DNA from 3 places in the Leclercia sp. G3L genome. Region 3 is predicted to be linked to each of the others. Evidence: predicted binding sites of a transcription regulator. Region 3 holds the regulator's gene; each other region holds the start of a gene.

Region 1 (3,283 bases), 1.5 Mb from region 3:
CCGTCTTCCACCACCGCTTTCTTCATCTCACGGATATGGGCGCTGAGATAGTCGATGCGGTACTGGTCGTTCACCGTGCCGTCGCTCTCCTGCACGTCGATGGCGCCAAAACCGTTCTCAACAATAAACAGCGGCAGCTGATAGTGATCCCAGAACCAGTTCAGGGAGTAGCGCAGCCCAACGGGGTCAATCTGCCAGCCCCAGTCCGATTTCTGCACATACGGGTTGGAGACCAGGCTTTTGCTTTCGTCGTAATCCAGCTGCGGATTATCCGCCGTCGCTTTGGTGGCAAACGACATGTAGTAGCTGAAGCCGATGTAATCCACACAGCCCTGTTTCAGCGCCGCTTTATCCTCTTCGGTGATATCAAGATCAAAACCGCGACGGGCGAAGTAGTTCAGCAGGTGCTGCGGATAGGCGCCGCGGACGTGTACGTCGGTGAACCAGTAGCGGCGATGCATGGCGTTCATCGCCATCATCATGTCGTCCGGGGCGCAGGTCAGCGGGTAGATCGGGCACATGGCAATCATGCAGCCGATTCGCAGGGACGGATTAATATCACGCCCGGCTTTTACCGCCAGAGCACTGGCTACCAGCTCGTAGTGCGCCGCCTGGAACATCACCGGCTCGCGATCTTCGCCCAGCTGATATTTCAGGCCGGAGTTGGTGAACGGGGCGAAATCTTCGTGGAAGTTGGCCTGGTTGTTGATCTCGTTGAAGGTCATCCAGTACTTCACTTTGTGCTGATAACGCTTAAACACCACGCTGGCAAAGCGCACAAAGAAGTCGATCAGTTTGCGGTTACGCCAGCCGCCGAATTCGCTCACCAGGTGATAAGGCATTTCGAAATGCGAGAGGGTAATAACCGGCTCGATGCCGTGCTTCAGGCACTCGTCAAACAGATCGTCGTAAAACTGCAGGCCCGCTTCGTTGGGCTGCTGTTCGTCGCCTTTGGGGAAAATCCGCGTCCAGGCTATCGAGGTACGGAAGCATTTAAAGCCCATTTCCGCGAACAGCTGGATATCTTCTTTGTACCGGTGATAGAAATCGATGGCTTCATGGTTGGGGTAATTTTTGCCCGGCAGCACGCCGTCGGTGATTTCGCGCGGAACGCCGTGCGCGCCTGCGGTCATTACGTCTGCGACGCTCGGGCCCTTCCCGCCCTCCTGCCAGCCGCCTTCAAGTTGATGCGCCGCCACCGCGCCGCCCCACAGAAAACCCTCTTTGAATCCTGACATGCGATATCCCTCATTCAGCGTTAATTATCGGCAAAAAAGAGTACAGAAACCGGTTTCAGTGAAATGATGTGCATTCAGCGAAGGGGTTGCAAGAATAAGAATGTACCCGGTTTCATTTTCGTGAACGGGTTCAAGTTTGTGCGCCAGAGTGCGATTTTCTCTGGATTTTCAGAGGCGCTTTTTTCTGTTGCAGAATGGGCTCGCAAACGTTTGCCTGGACTGTTAGAATTGCGCCGATTTTTCTTACTATCGCAATGCAATCGCGTGGGGACTTGAGCCGTGACCAACAAAACTTCTCTCAGCTACAAAGATGCCGGTGTGGATATTGACGCAGGTAATGCGCTGGTTGACCGTATCAAAGGGGTAGTTAAAAAAACCCGCCGCCCTGAAGTCATGGGTGGGCTGGGAGGATTCAGCGCCCTGTGCGCGCTGCCGCAAAAATACCGTGAACCGGTTCTGGTCTCGGGCACTGACGGCGTGGGCACCAAGCTGCGTCTGGCAATGGATCTGAAACGCCACGACACCATCGGTGTTGACCTTGTCGCCATGTGCGTTAACGACCTGGTGGTTCAGGGCGCTGAGCCGCTGTTCTTCCTCGACTACTACGCGACCGGCAAGCTGGACGTCGACACCGCAGCCAGCGTGATCAGCGGTATCGCGGAAGGCTGCCTGCAGTCTGGCTGTGCGCTGGTCGGCGGTGAAACCGCTGAAATGCCGGGGATGTATCACGGCGAAGATTACGACGTCGCCGGCTTCTGCGTGGGCGTTGTCGAAAAATCAGAGATCATTGACGGCAGCAAAGTGACCGACGGCGACGTGCTGATTGCACTGGGTTCCAGCGGTCCGCACTCCAACGGTTATTCACTGGTGCGTAAAATTGTCGAAGTGAGCGGCTGTGACCCGCTGACGACCGAGCTGGAAGGCAAACCGCTGGCCGATCATCTGCTCGAACCGACCCGCATCTATGTGAAATCCATTCTGGAACTGATCGAGAACGTGGACGTTCACGCTATCGCCCACCTGACCGGCGGCGGTTTCTGGGAAAACATTCCGCGCGTGCTGCCGGACAACACCCAGGCCGTGATCGATGAGTCATCCTGGCAGTGGCCGGCGGTGTTCAACTGGCTGCAGGATGCCGGTAACGTCAGCGATCACGAAATGTATCGCACCTTCAACTGCGGCGTAGGGATGCTGATCGCCCTGCCGGCCAGCGAAGTGGACAATGCCCTGGCGCTGCTGCAGGCGAAAGGTGAAAACGCGTGGAAAATCGGTATCATCAAAGCGTCTGATTCCGAACAGCGTGTGGTCATTGAATGAAAAACATAGTGGTGCTCATTTCCGGTAACGGAAGTAATTTGCAGGCTATCATCGATGCCTGCAAACAGAAGAAAATCAACGGCACCCTCCGCGCAGTATTCAGTAACAAGGCCGACGCTTTCGGCCTTGAGCGTGCCCGCGAGGCGGGCATTGCCGCCCATGCGCTCAGCGCCTCCCAGTTTGCCAGCCGCGAGGCCTTTGACCGCGAGCTGGTGCAGGAGATCGACGCCTACGCCCCGGATGTGGTGGTGCTGGCGGGCTATATGCGGATCCTCAGCCCGGCGTTTGTGGCGCACTATGCCGGACGTCTGCTGAACATCCACCCTTCCCTGCTGCCAAAATATCCCGGCCTGAATACCCACCGTCAGGTGCTGGATAACGGCGACGAGGAGCACGGCACCTCGGTCCATTTCGTCACCGACGAACTGGACGGCGGCCCGGTGATCCTGCAGGCGAAAGTGCCGGTGTTTGCAGGCGACAGCGAAGATGACGTCACCGCCCGGGTTCAGGCTCAGGAGCATGCCATCTACCCGCTGGTGGTGAGCTGGTTTGTTGATGGCCGTCTGGAAATGCGCGACGGCGCCGCCTGGCTGGACGGCGCGCCGTTACCTCCGCAAGGACATGCGGCGGAAGAGTAGTTTTTTGCCCGGCGGCGCTACGCTTGCACGGGCCTACGGTACGTAGGTCGGGTAAGCGATAGCGCCACCCGACAGCCGTTGCACCATCGC
Region 2 (3,283 bases), 1.5 Mb from region 3:
GTTACCGCGCAGTTCGCCACCGGCACCTGCCACGGACCTACCATCTGATCGCGGGCAACCATGCCGGTCACGGTGCGGTCGCCGATGGTGACGAGGAAAGTTTTTTCCGCCACGGCCGGCAGATGCAGAACGCGGTTAACCGCCTCGGCAACGGTCACACCCTGCAGGTCGAGGGCTTTGCCGCTGGCTTTACGGGTCTGTACGTCGCGGGTCATCTTCGGCGTTTTGCCCAGCAGCACGTCCAGCGGCAGATCGATCGGCTGGTTGTCAAAGTGGGTATCGCTTAAGGAGAGATGCATCTCTTCGGTGGCTTCACCGATCACCGCGTACGGCGCACGTTCGCGGCGGCACAGCTCGTCGAACAGCGGCAGCTGATCCGGTGCAACGGCCAGCACGTAGCGCTCCTGGGATTCGTTACACCAGATCTCCAGCGGGCTCATGCCTGGCTCATCGCTCAGGATGTCGCGCAGGTTGAAGCGGCCGCCGCGGTTGCCATCGCTCACCAGCTCCGGCATGGCGTTGGAGAGACCGCCCGCGCCCACGTCGTGAATAAAGAGAATTGGGTTGGCATCGCCCAGCTGCCAGCAGCGGTCGATCACCTCCTGGCAACGACGTTCCATCTCCGGGTTGTCGCGCTGTACGGAGGCAAAATCGAGATCCGCATCAGACTGACCGGAGGCCATCGACGAAGCCGCCCCGCCGCCCAGGCCGATGTTCATCGCCGGGCCACCCAGCACGATCAGCTTAGCACCGACGACGATCTCGCCTTTTTGCACGTGATCGGCGCGGATGTTGCCGATCCCGCCCGCCAGCATGATCGGTTTGTGGTAGCCGCGCAGCTCTTCGCCGTTGTGGCTGTCCACTTTCTCTTCGTAGGTACGGAAGTAACCGTTCAGGGCCGGACGACCAAATTCGTTGTTAAATGCCGCGCCGCCCAGCGGGCCGTCGGTCATGATGTCCAGGGCGGTAACAATGCGCTCCGGCTTACCGAAGTCCTCTTCCCACGGCTGTTCAAAGCCCGGGATACGCAGGTTGGAGACGGAGAAGCCCACCAGCCCCGCTTTTGGTTTAGCCCCGCGTCCGGTGGCACCTTCGTCACGGATTTCGCCGCCGGAGCCGGTTGCGGCACCCGGCCATGGCGAGATCGCCGTCGGGTGGTTATGCGTTTCGACTTTCATCAGGATATGCGCAGGCTCCTGGTGGAAGTCATAGCGCCCTGCTTCGCGATCGGCGAAGAAGCGGCCCACCTCGGAACCTTCCATTACCGCGGCGTTGTCTTTGTATGCAGACAGCACGTGGTCAGGGGTTTTCTCCATGGTGTTTTTGATCATTTTGAACAGCGACTTCGGCTGCTGCTCGCCGTCGATAACCCAGTCAGCGTTGAAAATCTTATGGCGGCAGTGTTCGGAGTTGGCCTGCGCGAACATATAAAGTTCGATGTCGTTCGGGTTGCGGTTCAGCTTAACGAACGCGTCCTGCAGGTAGTCGATTTCATCTTCGGCAAGCGCCAGGCCCAGACGCAGGTTGGCGTCAATCAGCGCCTGACGGCCCTCACCCAGCAGGTCCACGCTCTGGACTGGCGCAGGCTGATGGTGGGAGAAGAGCTGCTGTGCGTCATCCAGAGAGGCAAACACGCTCTCCATCATGCGGTCGTGCAGTTCGCTTGCCACAACGGCCCACTGGGCGTCGGTCAGAGTGGAGGCTTCAACGTAATACGCCACGCCGCGCTCCAGACGATCAATCTGGCTCAGACCACAGTTGCGGGCGATGTCGGTTGCTTTAGAAGACCAGGGGGAGATGGTGCCCGGACGAGGCGTAACCAGCAGAAGTTTACCGTTCGGGGTATGGCTGCTCAGGCTTGGGCCGTACTTCAGCAGGCGCTCAAGCCGGACTAAATCCTCTGCCGTTAAGGGAGCATTCAGGTCAGCAAAATGGACATACTCAGCGTAAATATTGCTTACCGGAAGGTCGGCCGCCTGAAAACGTGCCAGCAGTTTGTTGATACGGAAGGCAGACAGTGCAGGCGAACCACGCAGAATTTCCATCATAAGTCTCTCGTCTTCGAAGCGCCGGAGGCGCTTACAGTGTGCGCAAGGGGGGAAAACGGGCGCCATTATAGTGGATCCTGCGCGCCGACGAAACCGTTTGCGTCGTAATAAAATCGACGTTGTCATTTAGCAGGAGATGTTGCAGCTCCCGCTAATAAGTTGCCAAGTGGCGTTACTTTGCGCAAAATGCCGCGAAATCTTTGGTAATACTTGTTTTTACTATGGCCCACATAAACCAGAACAATACACAGCACATAGAATCAACTTATTGAAAAAATTAAAGATTAATTATCTGTTCATCGGCATAGTGACCTTGCTGCTGGCAGCGGCCCTGTGGCCTTCAATCCCCTGGTTCAGCAAAGCCGAAAACCGCATCGCCGCTATTCAGGCGCGGGGGGAGCTGCGCGTCAGTACCTTGTCCTCACCGCTGACCTATAGCGCGATCAACAATAAAGTGATTGGCCTGGATTACGAACTGGCGCAGCACTTTGCAGACTACCTGGGCGTAAAGCTCAAAGTGACCGTACGCCAGAACATCAGTCAGCTGTTTGACGACCTGGATAATGGCGATGCCGATTTGCTGGCCGCCGGGCTGGTCTATAACAGCGAACGTAGCAAGAACTATCAGCCGGGCCCCACCTATTACTCTGTCTCACAGCAGCTGGTCTATCGCGTGGGCAGCCTGCGCCCGCGCACCCTTGCCGGTCTGACAGCAGAACAGCTCACCGTCGCACCGGGGCATGTGGTAATCGACGACCTGCGGGCGCTGAAAGAGAAGAAGTACCCTAACCTCAACTGGACGGTGGATGAGAAGCAGGGCACCACGGCGCTGCTGGAGCAGGTCACCGACGGCAAACTGCCTTACACCATCGCTGATTCGGTGGCCATTAGCCTGTTCCAGCGTGTCCACCCGGAGCTGGCGGTGGCGCTGGACGTCACTGACGAGCAGCCCGTCACCTGGTTCAGCCCCCTTGATGCCGACCAGACGCTCTCTGCCGCGATGCTCGATTTCTTCAACGGGATGAATGAGGACGGCACCCTTGCGCGGCTGGAGGAGAAATACCTCGGCCACGGGGATGACTTTGACTATGTCGATACCCGCAGCTTCCTGCGCGCCGTGGATAACGTGCTGCCGGATCTGAAGCCGCTGTTTGAGAAATATGCGCAGGAGATTGACTGGCGTCTGCTGGCCGCTATCTCGTATCAGGAGTCGCACTGGGACGCACAGGCTACCT
Region 3 (3,283 bases):
CGACGCCAATCAGCACCAGCATGGCGGTGATAAAGGCCGGAGTCGCCTGGTTGATGTCATGCAGCACCGGGGCAATGTAGGTATAGAGGGTGAACATCGCCCCGGCTCCGAGGACGGTAGTCAGCAAGGCAGACAGCACCTGCGGACGCAGCAGCACCGCCAGCTCTTTGCGCACCTCCGGTTTTTCGCCCGCCCCGCCAGCCGGCAGGGAGAAGAACAACGCAATCATCGAAACCACGCCCAGCAGCGCGGTCGCCAGGAAGGACATCCGCCAGCCAATCGCTTCGCCCATCCAGGTTGCGGCCGGCACCCCACCGATATTGGCGATGGTGAGGCCCATAAACATGGTGGCGACAGCGCTGGCCTGCTTATGCTTCGGCACCACGCTGGCGGCGACTACCGACCCGAGGCCAAAGAAGGCGCCGTGGTTCAGGCTGGTCAGAATACGCGACAGCATCAGGGTGGTGTAATCCGGCGAGAGCGCCGACAGGACGTTACCGACGGTAAAGATCGCCATCAGGAAGATCAGCGCATTGCGACGCCCGCGATGGGACAGCAACAGGGTCATCAGCGGCGCACCCACCATCACGCCGATGGCGTAGGCGCTGATCAGCATGCCCGCAGCGGGAATAGAGACATCTACCCCCCGGGCAATAACCGGTAGCAGGCCCATCGGGGAAAATTCGGTTGTGCCGATACCAAAGGCGCCAATGGCCAGGGCCAGCAGCGGAAAATTGATTCTCATACTTCAACTCCAGACACCGTGTCGTCAGGCGACACAGAACAATGAAGGCGAAAGCATGACACCAATCACAAAAAATGAGAAGTTAACAATTTGGCAAAAGATTTTTGCAGGGCGCGTAACAATCAGCGGAAGGAACGAGGGAGAGCTGACCTCTCCCGCATCAATCAGTGCAGTGCCGCCGTCAGACCGCTGGCAACAATCAGACTCAGAACAATAATGGTGGTAATCAGCGAAAACTTAAGATCGGTACTCATCAATTTTTCTCCTTTTAATCACCCTATTAAGAGTGAGCCTGCTCATTTTTACACAGTTCAGGGTAAAAATCTTGCTGGATTTAGATTGATATCGGTTTTTGCTCTTCCCCTTTTGGCCAAGATAAGACAAAATTCCACGCTAAATTTATTAGCGTACCGGCCATTGACCCCCTCCTGACGTCCTGTGTCGTTTTCCCGGCGTACCGCAATTCAAATTGCGCAATTAGGGCGAGTGAAGGCAAACGTTTACCTATTGGTTTTTCAGGAGCTTAGATATGGTCTGGAGTGACATCTGATGGCAACAATTAAAGACGTGGCGAAACGCGCAAACGTTTCCACTACAACCGTATCACATGTTATTAACAAAACCCGCTTTGTTGCGGAAGAGACCCGCAACAACGTCTGGGCGGCCATTAAAGAGCTGCACTACTCTCCCAGCGCCGTGGCCCGCAGTCTGAAGGTGAATCACACCAAATCGATCGGCCTGCTGGCGACCAGCAGCGAAGCGCCCTATTTCGCAGAAATTATTGAAGCAGTAGAGAAGAACTGCTTCCAGAAAGGCTACACCCTGATCCTCGGCAACGCCTGGAACAGCCTCGAAAAACAGCGGGCCTATCTGTCGATGATGGCGCAGAAGCGCGTCGACGGTCTGCTGGTGATGTGTTCCGAATACCCGGAATCCCTGCTCACCATGCTGGAAGAGTACCGCAATATTCCAATGGTAGTGATGGACTGGGGCGAAGCGAAGGCCGACTTTACCGACTCGGTAATCGATAACGCCTTCGAAGGCGGCTACATGGCCGGTCGTTATCTGATTGAACGCGGCCACCGTGAAATCGGCGTGATCCCCGGAGCGCTGGAGCGCAACACCGGGGCCGGGCGTCTGGCGGGCTTTATGAAAGCGATGGAAGAGGCGTTAATCACGGTGCCGGAAAACTGGATCGTGCAGGGCGACTTTGAGCCGGAGTCCGGCTACCGCGCCATGCAGCAGATCCTCTCCCAGAGCCCGCGTCCGACCGCCATCTTCTGCGGCGGGGATATTATGGCAATGGGTGCACTCTGTGCCGCCGATGAGATGGGCCTGCGCGTCCCGCAGGACGTTTCGCTGATCGGGTATGATAACGTGCGCAACGCCCGCTTCTTTACCCCGGCGCTGACCACCATTCACCAGCCGAAAGATTCGCTGGGTGAGACCGCCTTCAACATGCTGCTGGACCGCATCGTCAACAAGCGTGAAGAGTCCCAGTCCATTGAGGTGCATCCGCGCCTGATTGAACGCCGTTCCGTCGCGGACGGACCGTTCCGCGACTACCGCCGTTAATCCTCTCCGGGAGTCAGTACCTCTGGCTCCCGCAGCCACTCCCGGTTCATCGTTTCACTGTCTCCCAGATAATCCAGCAGCCAGGCCAGGGCCGGTGACATATCGTTTTGTTGCCAGGTCAGGCAGCACGCCGCATCCGGGAAGGGATTTTCCAGCGACAGCGCCACCCATTTGCCGCTGTCGATCCACGGACGGGCAAAGTGCACCGGCACCATCCCCACGCACAGCCCGGCCGAGAGGCAGGTGGCTGACGATTCCCAGTCCGGGGTGACGATCCGCCGCTGGTTATCCAGCAGCCAGGTGATGCGTTTCGGCAGCGAGCGGGAAGTGTCTTCGCGCACCAGCGAGGGCCAGTTGCGCAGGGTATCATCGCTGAGCGGCCCTTCCATGGCGGCCAGCGGATGATGGCTGGCGACCACGCAGATCCAGCTCAGCGTACCCATATCGCGAAACGCATAGCGCCCCCCGACCGGGATCGCCTGGGTGGCGCCGATCGCCATTTCCACCCTGCCGTCCGCCAGCGCGTCCCAGACGCCGTTAAAGACCTCCTGGGACACCCGCAGCTCGACGTCCGAAAAGTGGCGGTAAAAATCGACAATCATCTGTCGGGTACGCTCGGGGCGGACGATATTGTCCACCGCAATGGAGATATGTCCGCGCCAGCCGTTGGCAATCTGCTGGCACTGTTCGCGGGTGATCTGCATTTTTTTGATAACAGACCGTCCCTCTTTCAGAAACCACATCCCGGCAGGGGTAAGCTCCACGTCACGGTGACGCCGCTCAAACAGCGGCACCGCCAGCCACTCTTCCAGTTGACGCACGGTGTAGCTGATGGCGGACGGAACGCGATGCAACTCCTGCGCGGCTCCGCTGAAGCTGCCGTTACGGGCGACGGCATCCACCACTTCAAGAGAATATTCTGACCACATTTTCTGCCTGCAAAATTTTTGAATGCAACCGCCA

What was found. Region 3 encodes PurR, which represses purine synthesis genes. Its sites were predicted from a motif close to CANGCAAACGTTTGCNTG; they were not measured.
Region 1: purM (phosphoribosylformylglycinamidine cyclo-ligase) is a predicted target of PurR. The motif match lies at 1,438-1,455, and genes of this name have one in related genera.
Region 2: purL (phosphoribosylformylglycinamidine synthase) is a predicted target of PurR. The motif match lies at 2,135-2,152, and genes of this name have one in related genera.

Annotation. Positions count from the first base shown of each region.
Region 1 is NZ_CP088265.1:2,473,158-2,476,440, reverse strand. Features, by position in the region: gene LRS40_RS13265 (6-phospho-beta-glucosidase) at 1-1,238, opposite strand, end outside; gene purM (phosphoribosylformylglycinamidine cyclo-ligase) at 1,518-2,555, shown strand; gene purN (phosphoribosylglycinamide formyltransferase) at 2,552-3,193, shown strand.
Region 2 is NZ_CP088265.1:2,404,633-2,407,915, reverse strand. Features, by position in the region: gene purL (phosphoribosylformylglycinamidine synthase) at 1-2,048, opposite strand, end outside; gene mltF (membrane-bound lytic murein transglycosylase MltF) at 2,317-3,283, shown strand, end outside.
Region 3 is NZ_CP088265.1:3,944,018-3,947,300, forward strand. Features, by position in the region: gene LRS40_RS20375 (MFS transporter) at 1-745, opposite strand, end outside; gene LRS40_RS20380 (YnhF family membrane protein) at 910-999, opposite strand; gene purR (HTH-type transcriptional repressor PurR) at 1,295-2,320, shown strand; gene punR (DNA-binding transcriptional activator PunR) at 2,317-3,249, opposite strand.